DNA from 4 places in the Brevibacillus jepli genome. Region 2 is predicted to be linked to each of the others. Evidence: riboswitches for the same ligand, from Rfam matches in the RefSeq annotation. Region 2 holds a riboswitch; each other region holds the start of a gene.
The links. A riboswitch is a leader RNA that binds a small molecule or an ion and turns the genes downstream of it on or off. The one in region 2 is predicted to bind cobalamin.
Positions count from the first base shown of each region.

Region 1: it holds a riboswitch for cobalamin, as region 2 does, so the genes downstream of both, cobO (cob(I)yrinic acid a,c-diamide adenosyltransferase) here and AB1L17_RS18785 (hypothetical protein) in region 2, are expected to answer to the same signal.
Region 3: it holds a riboswitch for cobalamin, as region 2 does, so the genes downstream of both, AB1L17_RS05850 (ABC transporter substrate-binding protein) here and AB1L17_RS18785 (hypothetical protein) in region 2, are expected to answer to the same signal.
Region 4: it holds a riboswitch for cobalamin, as region 2 does, so the genes downstream of both, AB1L17_RS12205 (energy-coupling factor ABC transporter permease) here and AB1L17_RS18785 (hypothetical protein) in region 2, are expected to answer to the same signal.

Region 1 covers NZ_JBFEFW010000021.1:28,385-32,166, reverse strand. The annotation lists gene cobD (threonine-phosphate decarboxylase CobD) at 1-932, opposite strand, end outside; gene cobO (cob(I)yrinic acid a,c-diamide adenosyltransferase) at 929-1,477, opposite strand; cobalamin riboswitch at 1,644-1,859, opposite strand; gene AB1L17_RS21220 (M15 family metallopeptidase) at 2,060-2,752, shown strand; gene AB1L17_RS21215 (TerD family protein) at 2,823-3,782, opposite strand, start outside.
Region 2 covers NZ_JBFEFW010000017.1:29,625-33,406, forward strand. The annotation lists gene AB1L17_RS18775 (CapA family protein) at 1-186, shown strand, start outside; gene AB1L17_RS18780 (homoserine dehydrogenase family protein) at 287-1,555, opposite strand; SAM riboswitch class I at 1,665-1,777, opposite strand; SAM riboswitch class I at 1,850-1,956, opposite strand; gene AB1L17_RS18785 (hypothetical protein) at 1,974-2,312, opposite strand; cobalamin riboswitch at 2,344-2,544, opposite strand; gene AB1L17_RS18790 (methylated-DNA--[protein]-cysteine S-methyltransferase) at 2,554-3,051, opposite strand; gene AB1L17_RS18795 (DinB family protein) at 3,080-3,595, opposite strand; gene AB1L17_RS18800 (spore germination protein) at 3,754-3,782, shown strand, end outside.
Region 3 covers NZ_JBFEFW010000004.1:71,351-75,132, reverse strand. The annotation lists gene AB1L17_RS05860 (alpha/beta fold hydrolase) at 1-623, opposite strand, end outside; gene AB1L17_RS05855 (M24 family metallopeptidase) at 748-1,839, shown strand; cobalamin riboswitch at 1,857-2,057, shown strand; gene AB1L17_RS05850 (ABC transporter substrate-binding protein) at 2,208-3,224, shown strand; gene AB1L17_RS05845 (FecCD family ABC transporter permease) at 3,249-3,782, shown strand, end outside.
Region 4 covers NZ_JBFEFW010000009.1:161,872-165,653, forward strand. The annotation lists gene AB1L17_RS12190 (energy-coupling factor ABC transporter ATP-binding protein) at 1-290, opposite strand, end outside; gene cbiQ (cobalt ECF transporter T component CbiQ) at 287-1,084, opposite strand; gene AB1L17_RS12200 (cobalt ECF transporter S component CbiN) at 1,081-1,365, opposite strand; gene AB1L17_RS12205 (energy-coupling factor ABC transporter permease) at 1,362-2,126, opposite strand; cobalamin riboswitch at 2,271-2,463, opposite strand; gene AB1L17_RS12210 (quinone-dependent dihydroorotate dehydrogenase) at 2,597-3,688, opposite strand.

The DNA.
Region 1 (3,782 bases), on a different contig from region 2:
TCAGGCGAGCGAAGCAGCAAAAAGTTTGCCTCTCCTGGCCATACCCTCCAGCCCAGTTCACTGCGGATGAAATTGATTAGATACGTACGTTCTTCTTTTATGAGGCTGCGGGTCTGTTCCTCATAAGCTTGCTCTTGCAGGCACAGCTCTCCAGCCAGCAGGGCCAATGTATTCACGCTCCAGCTCACTTGCTTCTCGCGCATTTTCGCAATGACTTGCGGGTGCGCAATCGCATAGCCCAGACGCAATCCCGGAATCGCGTACATTTTCGTCATCGAACGCATCAAAATCACGCGGGGAAAGCGAGCAAGCTGCGTCGCCAATGTATACTGCCGCTCTTCCTCCACAAAATCGAGGAAAGCCTCATCCACGATGAGCCACGTATTGGTCTCTTTCGTCCATTCCGCCATTTGGAGCAGCTCATCCGGCTGGTACAGGATTCCCGTTGGATTGTTCGGTGACCCGACAAATACGAGGTCAGCCTGTGCAAAAAGAGCATGTAGCTCTACAGGATCAGGCTTGTAGCCTTGCTCTTCCTTCCCGAAGCAGCCAATGACACGGGCACCAAACTGCTCGGAAAGTTGCGCGTATTCCGAAAAGCAAGGATAGACTACGCCAACTGTTTGTGGCTGAAGCCCGAGAATCGCTAATGCCATCGCCTCAGCTGCTCCATTGGCAGGCAACAACCATTCTTCCGACATCTGCAGCCGATTCGCCAATGCACGGCGAAACACACGATGTCCAGGGTCTGGGTAATGCGCTACAGCAGCCAGCGAAGCCAGCAGCATCTCACGGACGCTTGCTGGCATCCCCAGCGGGTTAATATTGGCACTGTAATCCAGAAACTGACCGGGATCTACACCAAAGCGCTGCGCTGCTGTCAGCACATCTCCACCATGACCATACGTTTCAATTACCCCTGTGCTTTTCAAAACTCTACCCCCAGCACAGCCGGAATCCCTTCATCGTAGTAATGCTTGATCGGCTTCATTTCTGTTACCAGATCGGCTATATCCAAGATCTCCTGCTTCGCTGCCCTTCCCGTAATCACGAGATGGATATGGCTTGGCCTGTTTTGAATCGCTTCCAAAACATCGGTCAATGGCAGCACATCATCAATCGGAAAACGGTCAATGGCCAATGCGTTATTCAGCTCATCGAGAATGACGACATCGTACTCGCCGGAAGAGAGCCTTTCGCTCGCAAAAGCCCACGCTTCCTTCAGTGCCTGACGATGCTCCTCCGGTGTCTTCGTCCACGTGAAGCCGACGCCTTTTTGCACAATTTCGATCCCCAATTTATCAAAAACAATCTTTTCTCCGTATGTACGATCTGGCGACTTGATGAACTGAACCATCAGCACCTTTTTCCCACGGCCGGTCGCCCGTACAGCCAAACCGACTGCAGCTGTCGTTTTCCCTTTGCCGTCTCCCGTGTATACGAGAGTTAAGCCTCGTTTTTTATCGTTTTTATCCATCTTGACCACCTCAAAAAGTGACGTATTTTACTCCGATGTTTCCTCCAAATACTTTCCGAAGCCAACAAAAAAAGCGCCCTGTTTCCCCCAGTACATAAGGAAAAACAAAGCGCGGATAGCTGAAAAGCAACAATCCTCACCTCTTCCTTTGACCCGAAGGAAATCAGTGTAAACATAAAAACAGGCAGGTCTCCTGGCTTGAGGATCATCACTCTTCTTCTCCTTCCCGCTCCCGGATGGGCAGTGGATGGCATGATGCCTTGAAGAACAGCTACTCTCTTACAGTGGCGGGACCGCGTTGGCTTTTCACCAATCTTCCCTTTTAACCTTGCTCCTGCGAATCGGCTTCGCAAAAACAAGGACCTGTTTCTCTTTCATATGTAAATGTCATTCGTTTCATTGACAAGCACTTGCTTTAATAATAGCAAAAGCTCCCCAGTATTCCTAGCAAAAGCTGCCGATTCGTCGCAGGTCTCTATTTGCAGAAAATTAAGTATCCTTGCGTTTACTTACCTTTCGATTTTCGTTACCATATGTGATGTGCAAAATGATTTGCAAAACGTTCGAAGGCGGTGAGTAGTTATGTCCTTCCCTCCGATTCCAAAGATACCAGACACGGTCCTGCCAAGCCCACTGCCGATCAAAGAATGCGGTGAACCGATGATTTCACTCTCGTCACTTTCGGCCCAAATCTCCGTTTACCCCGTCTACTACCATGAGGGCTATGCCGGGGCGCAGCCAGAAGCCTTTTTACGAGAAGGCGCAGCACACAGGCTCGCCATGGCAGCCGCGCAACTGCCTGAAGGCTACAAGCTAGTCGTGTTGGACGGTTGGCGCTCGTTCGAGGTACAAGCATCGTTGTATGAACGATTTCGTGAAGCCTTGTTTTTACAAGGCTGGCAGGAAGGGCCCGCACTCACGGAAGAATTGAGCAAATTCGTCGCTCTCCCGACAACAGACCTCTCCAAACCGTCTCCTCACCTATCTGGTGGCGCAATCGACCTGACTATCGCAGGACCTGATGGCTGGCTGGAGATGGGGACAGACTTCGATGATTTCAGTGAATTGGCTTCCACTCGCCACTATGAAGAGCTCGCACAGCCTGCGCCAAAAGACATCGAGATACGAGACAATCGCCGACTGCTCTATCATTTGATGACTGCTGCTGGATTCGTCAACTATCCGAAAGAATGGTGGCATTTCGAGTACGGCACACGTACCTGGGCAAAAAACACACAGCAGGAACCAATCTATGGCGGGGTTATGTCGATGTAAGAAGTAGCATCCATGAAAAAGACCGTCAGCATTTACTGCCTGACGGTCTTACTTATTTGTTACGATCCAATCACTGCATAAAATCCGCCATGATCATCTCCGTATCAAACGGCGTAATTCCCTCTTCCAAGGAAAATACCGTATCTGCCTCGTCAGCTCCCTCAGTCAGCGTCCCTCTCGCCTGAGCATGTAGCATGAACAACTCATGTAGAGTCGGCTTCACCAACGAGGTGAGAGCCCTCCCCATCAGCTCCACCCCACCGGCATTGGACTCCACATTGTTAGCAAAACGCGGATCGGAATTCAGGGAGATATCGGTCCAAATCACTTTTCGCTCCACAAGATCAAGAATGACCGGGATACATATCCGCGTGTTTGCGGCGAGGTCAATCTTGTCCTGTACGGTCTGCGGCTCAAAAATTTCCCCTGTCTGTGGCGCCGAACGAATCATCCAGCCCGCGTAGCATTCCGGCAAGTCGCAATAAGGCTGACTCGTAAACGAGTACAGGTTCATGACGACATATCGACCGCCATAGCGGATGACAGAATCAATGTCGATGTCGATAAATTCGCACGCACCCTTGGGGGCCTGTACAATGTCCCCGCTATGACACGCTTGATACTGGTCCGAACGCAGATTGGTATAGGAAATATGCTCCATGTATTTCCAATCCTCGTTATAGAGCACGGCAGACAAATCAATATCGACTCTGCCTGTAGGGACATCGTTGACTACCCCTTCCCTCCACCACAGGAAAAAGCGTATGGTCCCTCCATCTGGAATCGACAGCCTGGAGCCACGAGCAATCGTGCGCAATGCTTTGCTCGCGGATCGCATAGAAAACGGAACGAGATGCTCCTGTAGTCGCGGATCGATATAGACGTTACCCAGCGACGGCAATTGGGCAAAACGATTCAACAAGGAGGTCCGGCAAATGTCAGCCGCTTCCCATCTGATCTCCTCCTGCAGTTTTGGCAATCGATTGTCGATCGCCTGCACTTTAGCCACCTGCCCTTTAGGGAAAAAGGT
Region 2 (3,782 bases):
ATGGTCCTTCAGGCGAGCTGTACGAAAAGCGGCGATTGTGAGCTAACGATGCTTCCGTTCCATGCAGAATTGGGACAAGCCGTACCTATGAATGAAAGCAATGGAGCCGCCCTGCTAAAACGCATCGAGTCCATTTCAGAGGGCGTCGAGATCCAAAGCGATGGGCGAGTACAAGTCTCTTCTTGACTCCTCGCTTCTACATCAACATCAAGACAATCAATCAGCAGACAGGCAGCAAGGGGCGGTATTTCTCACGTGAGAAAACGCCGATGCTGCCTGTTTGCTTTTATTCAGCCGACTCCAATAACGGGAAGCAGCGAACCGATAAGCCGAAATCACTTTTCAGCAAGGACTCGTGCTCATCACTGATACCTGTCACGATCAAGCCTGCACGCAATACTCCACCTAGGTCAAATTGGACTTTTAGCTTGTGCACGCTTACTCCTGCCTGCCGAAGGAAATGCAAGACGCGATCTGGTGTAGCGGATTGACATGAACCTTCGAGATAACATAGGAAGCGTTCTGTAGATTCCGCTGTTTCCCCGGCTGTGTCAGCGGTTTTTTCCTTCCATGTCGGGTGCGGCGTAAATGGCTGGGTCAACAAATAGGCCAAATCCTCAACAACAGCACTCGCTGTAGGGAGCTCCCCCGCTCCTCTTCCTGTAAACAACAAGTCTCCCACGATATTGCCGGATAGCTGGACGGCATTAAACGCATCGTGGATTTGCGCCAAAGGATGGCTTTGAGGAAGCATGGTTGGCTGAACAGACAAGCGTATGCCATTATCCGCTTGATAAGCCTGCGCAATCAGCTTGATTCGGTAGCCGAGCTCGCTCGCAATCCGGATATGCCCCGCTGATAAATCCGAAATCCCTTTGCGAACGACATCAGCTAATGGCAGCGATTCTCCGTAGACAAGCTGTGCCAAGATATACAGTTTGTACATGGCGTCAAAGCCTTCTACGTCCGAGCGAGGGTCCGCTTCCGCATAACCCAGCTCCTGCGCTTGCTTTAGCACCTCCTGGTAAGAGAGCTGCTCTGCCTCCATTTTCGTCAAAATGAAGTTCGTTGTACCATTGAGAATACCGCGAACGCCGTAAATATCATTCGTACGGAGGAACTGCCGTAACACACTAAGGATCGGGATGCCCCCAGCGACACTCGCTTCATAGGCGAGATGCACCTGATGCTGATTCGCCAGATCGACTAGCTCCGTTCCTCTTTTCGCGAGGAGCTCTTTGTTTGCTGTTACCACGTGGCAACCCTTTTCTATCAAAGCGCGGACGTAATCATAAGTAGGTTCTACACCACCCATGACTTCCACCACGATATCCACATCGCTTTTCAATACATCCTCGAAATCCGTTGTCAGTAAAGAGGGATCGACATAAATCGCCCGCTCTTTTTCCGAGTCACGCACCAATGCTTTGACGATCTCGATTCGTTTTCCCAGACGAGAAGCCAGCTTCTCCTGTTGTGAACGGATCGTTTTGATTACGCCCCCCCCCACTGTTCCCAATCCCAACAATCCCACACGTACTACTTCTGCACTCATCCTGACCACCTCATACCCCGAAATTTTTTAAGAGTTTGCTTTGGTATCACAGAAAAAAGAAAAGCCATCTTCGATAAGAAGAAGGCTTGTTAGCAGCTAGTGCTCCCTCTCCTTATCTCCCAGGACGTATATGTCCTGCAGGAATTGGCACCTTGTCACAAAAATATGCATGACGGTTGCCGGGCTTCATCGGGCCAGTCCCTCCACCTCTCTGGATAAAGAAAATATGAAATTGGCAAATAAAAAAACCTTCTTCGCTAAGAAGAAGGTTCATCTACTGATGGAATAACCCGCTTCTTATCTTTCGAGACGAAACGTCCCGCAGGAATTGGCACCTTGTCGCAATACGCAACGGTTGCCGGGCTTCATCGGGCCAGACCCTCCACCTCTCTGGATAAGAACCATTTATGCTGTTGAGCTATATTCTAAGAAATTCCAAGGCGAGCGTCAACAAAATTCTTTCTTTTCTGATTGTAAGCTGATTAGGCAAGACTTTCAGTGAATCACGAACAGGCTTTCTACCTCTTCCATGCTGCAGCACGCGCAACGAAATAAACTCTCCTCGCTTTCCTCTGGCAGCTCTTTTTCCTCCATATATCCACACCATTGGCAAATGAAAAGTTGGATCATCACACACCCTCCTATTCTGGTATCTTGCCCAAAATAAAAAAGCATTTTCCTCGCGACCGGTACGATCGTTAGAAAATGCCAGAAAAGGAGGGACATACTTGTCCACTCGTTGATTTTCGCAAGCCATTTCTAACACCTCCCTATCTCCCGTAGGTCTATCAGTGTTGTCGAAACAGGCAGGTCTCCTGACTTTGGGATCATCGTCTTGCGTCGCCTTCCCCGTCTATTTCATAGACCAGTGGCTTGTTGACGCTGACTCCCCTCTTACAGTGGCGGGACCGTGTCGGAATTGCACCGAGCTTCCCTATTATCCTTGTGGCATCTCTATACCTTAAGGAACCTGTTTCCAACCTATGTAATTGGCTCATTCATTTCTGCTTCGGTGACCATTGATGTGATCGCTCGTGGTTCTGTAGCCATTCCTTTCTCCACAATCCACCCGAATATCCGGTTAAGCTCCCGTTTGCCCCAATGAGTCTGTGGCAAGGCACGATGATGTTCAAACGATTTTTGCCATTGGCATTACCAACAGCCCTAACCGCATTTTCCTTGCCAATTAACGCGGCTAGCTGTGTGTACGTTATCTTTTGTGCATAAGGAATCGTGGTCAATGTGTTCCATACTGTTTTTTGGAAACCTGTCCCGTCCATCCACATGGGAACCGTAAAATCTTGTCTTGTGCCGGCAAAATATTCTTCTAGCTGTTGCCTGCAAACGCGGAGGGGCTGCGGGCATTTTTCTTCTTGTTCGTGCGGGATGGATTCCTCCCGATCTGTGAATAGGATAGAGCACACCCCTTCTTCGGTTCCACTGATTTCGATAATGCCGATTGGCGAGACATAATCGATTGTCTGGATCGTTCGCATGCAAGACCTCCGTGGATCGTGGGTCGATCTATCCTAAATATCTTTCTTTCAAAATCTTGCAGTGGTGTGCTTCATGTCCTGCAATCACATACGCCAATGTCCTGGCAGATAGCTGGTTACCGTTGGCAAGTCCCGTACGCAACCACGCTTCTGGCGAGATTCCGCGCACCTGCGCTACAGTAGAGCTACGCACTGCTTTGTACTCCTCTATCAAATCAGAGAGCTCTCGCTGCTGATATAAAGCGCCTTCTACAAAAGCATTTTCATCAAACCCAATCAGGGGTGTCTTGTCTCCTCGGGCGATTCGGAGCAAGCGATAACTCATGATTCTTTCTGAGTCCACGAGATGGCCCAACACTTCTTTTACCGTCCATTTTCCAGGGGCATACCGATATTCAATCTGCTCTTGCGCAAGAGAAGAAAATAAGGCGACTACACTCTCTCCTTGTTGTGTGAGGATCGTTTGCAGCTCGCCCTCTGGAACTAGTCCAACATAATAGTCAAAATAATGAGCGTACTCATCTCTTTCCGGTCGTCTAAGCATATCTTCACCCTCCCTTTGTAAACAAATTATACCATTACTCTACACAAGCCAGACATACATGTTGAACAGTTGTTTACCCCGTGTTGATACTAAGAATAAATCCTGGTAGTTTGTGTAAGGCTATCCACATAAATGAAAGATGAGCAAGGGTGCGTACGATGAAAAAAATCGCCTCTGTTAAGAAATG
Region 3 (3,782 bases), on a different contig from region 2:
TCTTGTTTTCCATAAGCAAGTAAAATTGGAAGCTGGATGTTGCCCAGACGCTCTGTACACTGATAACGATGACCCGCTGCGTAAAGGTATTTGAGGCTGGCGGAATCTGTTTTAGAGGCGTGCTGAATCCATTGTGTACGCATTTCTTGGTCGTCTATATGAGAGGAAGCAATCGACCGGGCGAGGAGAGGGACACCGTTTACCATGGATAATGCTCGTGCCATCAAAAATCTGCCGTGTAAATACAGGTCATGCACTTCTGAAAAAGCGCTGACAAGTATGGCGCCTCGGACATGATCAGGATAACGAAGGCAATATTCAAGGGCGATAGACGCTCCTTGTGAGTACCCCATAATAAAGGGACGTTCGATACCGAGTGACGGGATCAGCTTATGGAGCTGTTCAGCCAGTTCCCCGATCGAAAACGGCTTCTCCATCGGTGAAGTGTCGCCATGTCCTGGCAAATCAGGGACAATCAGCTGATAAGTGTCCGTGAGGGATTGCTGATAGACAAAATTAATAGAACCGATACATGGCGCGTGGATACATACTAAAGGCGTTCCTTTTCCTGACATGTGAAAAGCAAACTGTTTGCCATCCTGATGAACGAGTACTTGTTCCATTTTCTTTTTCACCCCAACCTTATGTTGTCCGTTACGAGGTGGATTTTTCAAATGAGCTCTTCTTTTTTTGCTGGGGAAGTGGTATTCTCGCAATAGAATAATTGGTGAAAGCAGGGTGAAGAAGTTGTTTCAAGAGCGCATTTCGAAGCTCCACACGTTTTTGACAGAACAAGAGCTGAACGCGGTGTTGATTACCTCTCCCAAGCATGTCTACTATTTGACCGGATTTTTTACGGACCCGCATGAGCGTTTTATGGGTCTCGTTATTCCTGCTGAGGGAAAGCCTTCCTTAATTGTTCCTGCTCTTGATCGTGAGGCAGCAGCAGAGGCTTCGTTCGTTCAAGATATCCATACACATACGGATATCCAAAACCCGTATGAAATCCTCAAGCAAGTGTTGCCAGCGAACCTGACAAAGCTCGGCATCGAGAAAAGCCACATGACTGTCGAGCGCTATGAAGCGCTTGGACAGGTTGTATTGGCATCGAGCTATGTGGACGTGGAAGAGCCACTGCGTGAAATGCGTTTGATCAAATCCGCCGATGAAGTAGATCGCTTGAAGCACGCTGTTCAATTGGTCGAGGATTCCTTGCAGGAGACACTGAAAAAAGTCAAAACAGGCATGACCGAGACAGAAATCGTGGCTGAGCTGGAATTCCAGATGAAACGACTGGGTGCAGAAGGTCCATCCTTTACGTCTATGGTATTGGCAGGGGAAAAGTCCGCGTTGCCACACGGAAAACCAGGAACGCGCCAAGTACAAGAAGGCGACCTGCTGTTGTTTGATATCGGGGTAGCTGCGAACGGCTATGTATCAGATATTACCCGTACCTTTGCCGTAGGAGAAATCAGTGACCAGCTTCAAGAAATTTACGAGACGGTATTGGCAGCCAACGAAGCGGCAATTGCGGAGATTCGTCCAGGCGTGACCTTTGCCCATTTGGATAAGACTGCTCGTGATGTCATCACTGCAAAAGGCTACGGAGAATACTTCATGCATCGTCTTGGTCATGGTCTTGGCATGGATGTTCATGAGTACCCGTCTGTTCATAGTCAAAACCAGGAAGTACTCCGGCCAGGGATGGTCTTTACAATCGAGCCAGGCATCTATTTGCCAGGTGTAGGCGGAGTACGGATTGAAGACGATGTTTTGGTTACGGAAACGGGCGTTGAAGTGCTCACGCAGTTCCCGAAAAAACTGACTTCTATCAACTAATGGACGAGTCGAAAAAAATTGAATAAGTATCGAATGGTGCTGGATGGTAGATGCCATCAGCTTAATAGGGAAGTCCGGTGAGAAACCGGCGCGGTCCCGCCACTGTAAACGAGGAGCGCCTAGCGAATAGCCACTGTTTTTTGCGAGACAAAAAATGGGAAGGAAGCTGGGAGTGTTGATCCGTAAGCCAGGAGACCTGCCATGAGATCATATACAATCGACCCACGAGGATGGGCCAGATGTGGAAGCAGTCTATGAAAAGGCGCCTTTTTGCCTGGCTATAGGTATATCTACGTTTGGCAAGCACCTCCCGATTGAAAATGGGGGGTGCTTTTTTATTTACATAATGAAAGAAGAGGGGATTACGAATGATGATGGCACATAAATTATTCAAAGGGCTAGGTTTTGGAGTTATGACGGCCGCGATGCTTCTCGTTTCGGCATGTGGTTCATCTACGTCCACACAACCAACAGCTCCTGCCAAAACAGAACAAGCAGGTGCACCAGCAGTAGAGAGCAAGCCTGTAACGCTCGTCAATAATGGTATCGAGATGACCTATCCAAAAGCACCAGAGCGTGCAGTGACATTGAACCAACACGTAACCGAAATCATGCTGGCATTAGGCCTTGCTGATAAAATGGTCGGAACCGCTTACTTGGACGATCAAATTCTCCCGGAGTTAAAAGCAGACTATGACAAGGTCCCAGTTTTGTCAGACAAGTATCCGACAAAAGAGGTGCTGATGGCTGCGAACCCTGACTTTGTTTATGCAGGCTGGAAAAGTGGATTCGGAGAAAAGGGTGTAGGCTCCATGCAGGACTTGGAAAAGGTCGGCATCAAATCGTACCTGCAAACATCGTCTAGCATGCCTGGTCCAACAATCGACGATGTGTTTGCGGATATTACGAACATCGGACGCATTTTCCGTGTGGAAGACAAAGCCAATGAATTGATTAACAAAATGAAGAGTGAGATGGATCAAACGATTAGCAAAATTGGTAAGGTGGACAAGCCACTCCATGTATTCGTGTACGACAATGGGGAAGATCAACCATCCACCGCAGCGAACAACTACATGACATCCTTAATCGAGATAGCGGGTGGCAAGAATATTTTTGACGATATTCAAAAGGGTTGGGCAGATGTCAGCTGGGAAGAAGTAGTGAACCGCAATCCGGACGTCATCATTATTGTTGACTTTGGTGACAGAACTGCCGAGCAAAAACGCAATTTCCTTTTGACGAAAAAAGAGTTGGCAGATATCCCGGCGATTAAAAATCAACGACTGATCGTATTGCCATTGTCTGCGGCTTCTGAAGGCGTTCGAGCACCGATTGCGCTAAAAATTTTGGCGGAAGGACTCTACCCGGATAAATTCAAATAAAGTTGGCCCCTTATAAGGGAGGGAATGGCACTGCAGCAGATTAAGTTACCTTACATCATCATCACTCTACTGATCGGACTCTTTCTCTCGATTACATTCGCTGTTACGTTGGGCTCGGTAGAGATTAAGCCTACTACCGTATGGAAAATCGCCTTATCGAAAATCCCGATGTTCGCCGAATGGATTGAGGTGGATTGGTCCAAAGGGGAGCAGACCATCATCTGGGATATTCGCTTTCCACGTGTCCTCTTGGGGGCGATCGTCGGTGCAGGTCTATCTGTTGTGGGAGTGGCGATCCAGTCGTTGGTTCGCAACTCCCTGGCAGACCCTTACGTGTTAGGCGTATCATCAGGGGCTTCAGTCGGAGCTACCTTGGTAATTATATTCGGTGCATTCAGTATGTACGGGCAGTACGCGCTTTCCTTTGGCGCTTTTACAGGCTCGCTTGTGTCAATTATTCTCATTTTCACGCTATCCCGTATTGGTGGACAAAATTCGACGGTACGCCTGCTCATGGCAGGTATTGCCATTTCCGCGATCTTGTCGGCCATCACCAGC
Region 4 (3,782 bases), on a different contig from region 2:
ATCAGCTGATGCTCGGGATCTTGAAAGACCAAGCCTACCTTTTGCGTCATCTCTTGCAGTGCGGCTCGTTTGTAGACAAGCGGTTTCCCCTTCCACAGCACCTGTCCCTGCTGTGGCTGGATAATCCCGTTGCCATGCAAGAACAAGGTGGATTTCCCACAGCCGTTTCGACCCAGAAGGACGCATTTTTTCCCCTCTGGAATCCATAAGGACAGCCCACACAGGACGGGCCTCCGCCCTCCCGGATACGTGTAATGCAAATCGATGAACTCCAACAACCGCGCTGTCATAACCGCCAGCCTCCTGTCCACCACTCTAGCAGGATCAGTACGATGCAGCCTGCTATCGACTCCCATTCATAGCGACGCGAACGCGTATGCGTATGAAAAGAGAGCACCTGCATGCTTTCTCCGAATCCTCTAGCCGCCATTCCTTTGTACAAGGCTTCGTATTTGCGCATCGCTCTGATGAACAATTGAGCAACAAGAACCCCTGCATCTCGAAGTGTCGCCAAAAAACCACGATGGCCTCCACGAGAACGCTGCGCAATCCAGAGCTGGTGTGAAATCGTCAACAATACAAAGATAAATCGATACATGATCATCAAAAGATCGGTCACAATGACAGGGATACGCAGTCGGCGAAGCACCTGCAGGATCTCCGCAAACGGCACGGTAAACAAAATGAAAGCAAAACAAGTCAAGCTCGCCATGGTACGCCAAAGTAGTATCCATACCTTACCAAACGATGAGAGTGGCACATAGAGCACATACGAACCCAGCTCCCACGATGCGACGTACTGGACCTGCACTTCTCCTGCTCTCGCCCCTTCCACCAATAACGCAGGGAGTCCCACAACAAAAAACGAGAGGGACAACATCATAAATAAACAATAGATACGGACAGGAATACGAGCGTACACCACTACCCATACCGTCATCCAGACAACGACGGCCATCTGCATCCATACATGCCCTACCAAGACGAGCAGTAACAATGCACTCGCCAGCAATAGCTTGTGGACTGGCGGCAAAAGCTTCAGCCGATTTTGATAGGAAAGAGAATCAAGCTGCTGCCAGTTCATTTTTTCCGCTTATCCAACCGACCTTTGTACAAACCCACAGCATAGCCGATTACTCCGGCTCCCAATGCCGCCTGTACAGCAAACAACAAGCTCTCCGTTTCTCCACCTGGTGGTTCTATCAGCGGTTGAAACCACGGTTCGTAGTTCGGAGCGATTTCCTTGATCGCTTCTTCTGCCACGCCATCTGCGCCGCCAAATTCCGAATCCTGTACCAATAAAAGCGGGACAATAGCCAGTACGACTACCCCCAAGAGCAATAGCCAGTTCCATCCTTTTTTCACAGCGATTCCTCCCGTTTGAGCAAACGGAGCTGTGTCAGCTCTTTTGCGTTATAGGATAACAACCAGTTCCAGACGAGGACGGTCAATAGACCCTCACTGATTGCAAGCGGTACTTGTGTGAATGCAAAGATTCCTGCGAATTTGGCAAACGAGGCCAGCACTCCGCCAGATTCAGCCGGGAATGCCAGTGCCAGTTGAATCGATGTCACTACATAAGTAGCAAGGTCAGCCAAGGCCGCCGCCGCAAAAACAGCCAGACGTTGGCTTCCCTTGGCTTTCATGATCATCCGGTAGATTCCGTATGCCACCAGTGGTCCTACTACTGCCATGGATACAGCATTTGCTCCTAGCGTAGTCAAACCTCCATGCGCTAAAAGCAAGGCTTGAAACAAGAGCACCATGCTCCCTAGCACAGACATCGCGAAAGGCCCAAACATAATGGCGCCAAGACCCGTTCCAGTCGGGTGAGAGCTGCTGCCTGTAACGGATGGAATTTTTAGTGCAGATAAAACAAACGCAAAAGCTCCTGCCACTCCTATCAGGAGCTTCATCTCTGGATGCTCTTTGACGATTTTGTTAATCGAGCGAAGCCCGAGAATAAAAAACGGCAAGAAGACAGCCCACCAAAATAATGCCCAGGATAATGGCAAATACCCTTCCATGATGTGCATCGCATGTCCTGTCTCTGGTTCATTCAAAAGAAAATAAAGGACAAAGCCCGTGATCAACAGACAAGTAGATACGATACGTGATCGATTCATGTTCATTCCTCCTTCACTGCTTCTCATTCTTTCGTACAAACAAAAAAATCCCATCCATCAATGGACGAGATACGCGCACAAAACAATAGACTGATTGCACAGCCTCATTGCCTCGTATTCACCGCTCCTTTCCGCGAAGGTTTTTGTGGGTGTGGCTACTAGGTAGGTCTCCTGGCTTCCAGATCCATGCGCTCTTTGTCCTTCCCCATACGAAAATGAGTGGTTTTCTTTCAAAGAGAGCTCCCTGGTTACAGTGGCGGGACCGCTCGGGACTTTCACCCGATTCCCTGTTACCCTTTATGCGTCACATAAAGGCACCTAACGCCGACAATATGAAATTGGCAGACAATTCATGTTTGCCCCACATCATTATACCGGATCACTACATAAAGCGGAAGAATATAAGCAAAAACGCATAAGCCGATGATCCGCTACGAACGGAGCCATCGGCTTATGCGTACTTGTTCTATCTATTCTTTTGCGTCTACGCCAATCACTTCACTAATATGATTAAAACCATCACGCTTCATGAGCTTGAGCAGTTTTTTGTTGATTTGCTTGGCGATACCTGGTCCCTGATAAATCATCCCCGTATAAACCTGAACGAGGCTGGCCCCTGCGCGTATTTTCGCGTAGGCGTCTTCACCGGTAAATATGCCCCCGACGCCGACGATTGGTACCTTATCCCCTACTTCTTGATAAATTTCCTTCACCCAAGCAGTAGAACGCTCCGTAAGCGGTCTTCCGCTCAAGCCGCCCGCTTCCTCGGCATAACGATGCCTTTCAACCGCCTCGCGTGACAGCGTCGTATTGGTGGCAATAATTCCCGAGATGCCTTCTTCTACCGCGGCGTGGACGACATCACGCATGTGCTCATCCGACATGTCTGGTGCTACTTTCAACAAAATCGGCTTCTTCTTGATGCTGCGTGATTCCATTTCAGAAGCTTTTTCCCTTACCGCACGAACCAAATGACGCAAGCTCTCCGTTTCCTGCAAGTCACGCAGATTCGGGGTATTGGGAGAACTGATGTTAATCACAAAGTAATGTCCGTATGCATAGAGCATGTCCATACATTTGCTATAGTCGCTGGCCGCCTCCTCATTCGGAGTTACTTTGTTTTTCCCGATATTAATCCCGATCGGAACGTCTGAATAGGCGTAATCGACCAGGTGCTGGGAAGCCAGATACGCACCGTGATTGTTGAAGCCCATCCGGTTAATGATTGCCTGATATTCCGGCAAGCGGAATAAACGCGGCTTCGGATTGCCAGGCTGCCCCTGCGGCGTCAACGTCCCGATTTCCACAAACCCGAAACCTAACGCACCTAACGCATGATAAACCTCAGCATTTTTATCAAAACCAGCTGCAAGTCCAACTGGATTGGGAAAAGTCAGCCCCCACAGCTTGTTCTCCAGACGCTCGTCTTTCACTTGGTACATCATCTTCAATATACTTTTGCCTGGGGCAGAATCCTCTACCAGCCTTAAGGCACCAATTGTCTTTTCATGAATCTCTTCCGTATCCTGCTTAAACAGATAGTTTCGTATGAGTTGATACATCACGGCTGCACTCCTTACTCCGTTTCTACCTCTACACCTCATAGTAGAATACCACACTTTTTCGGGAGGAGGTAACCTTTATGCATGATACATA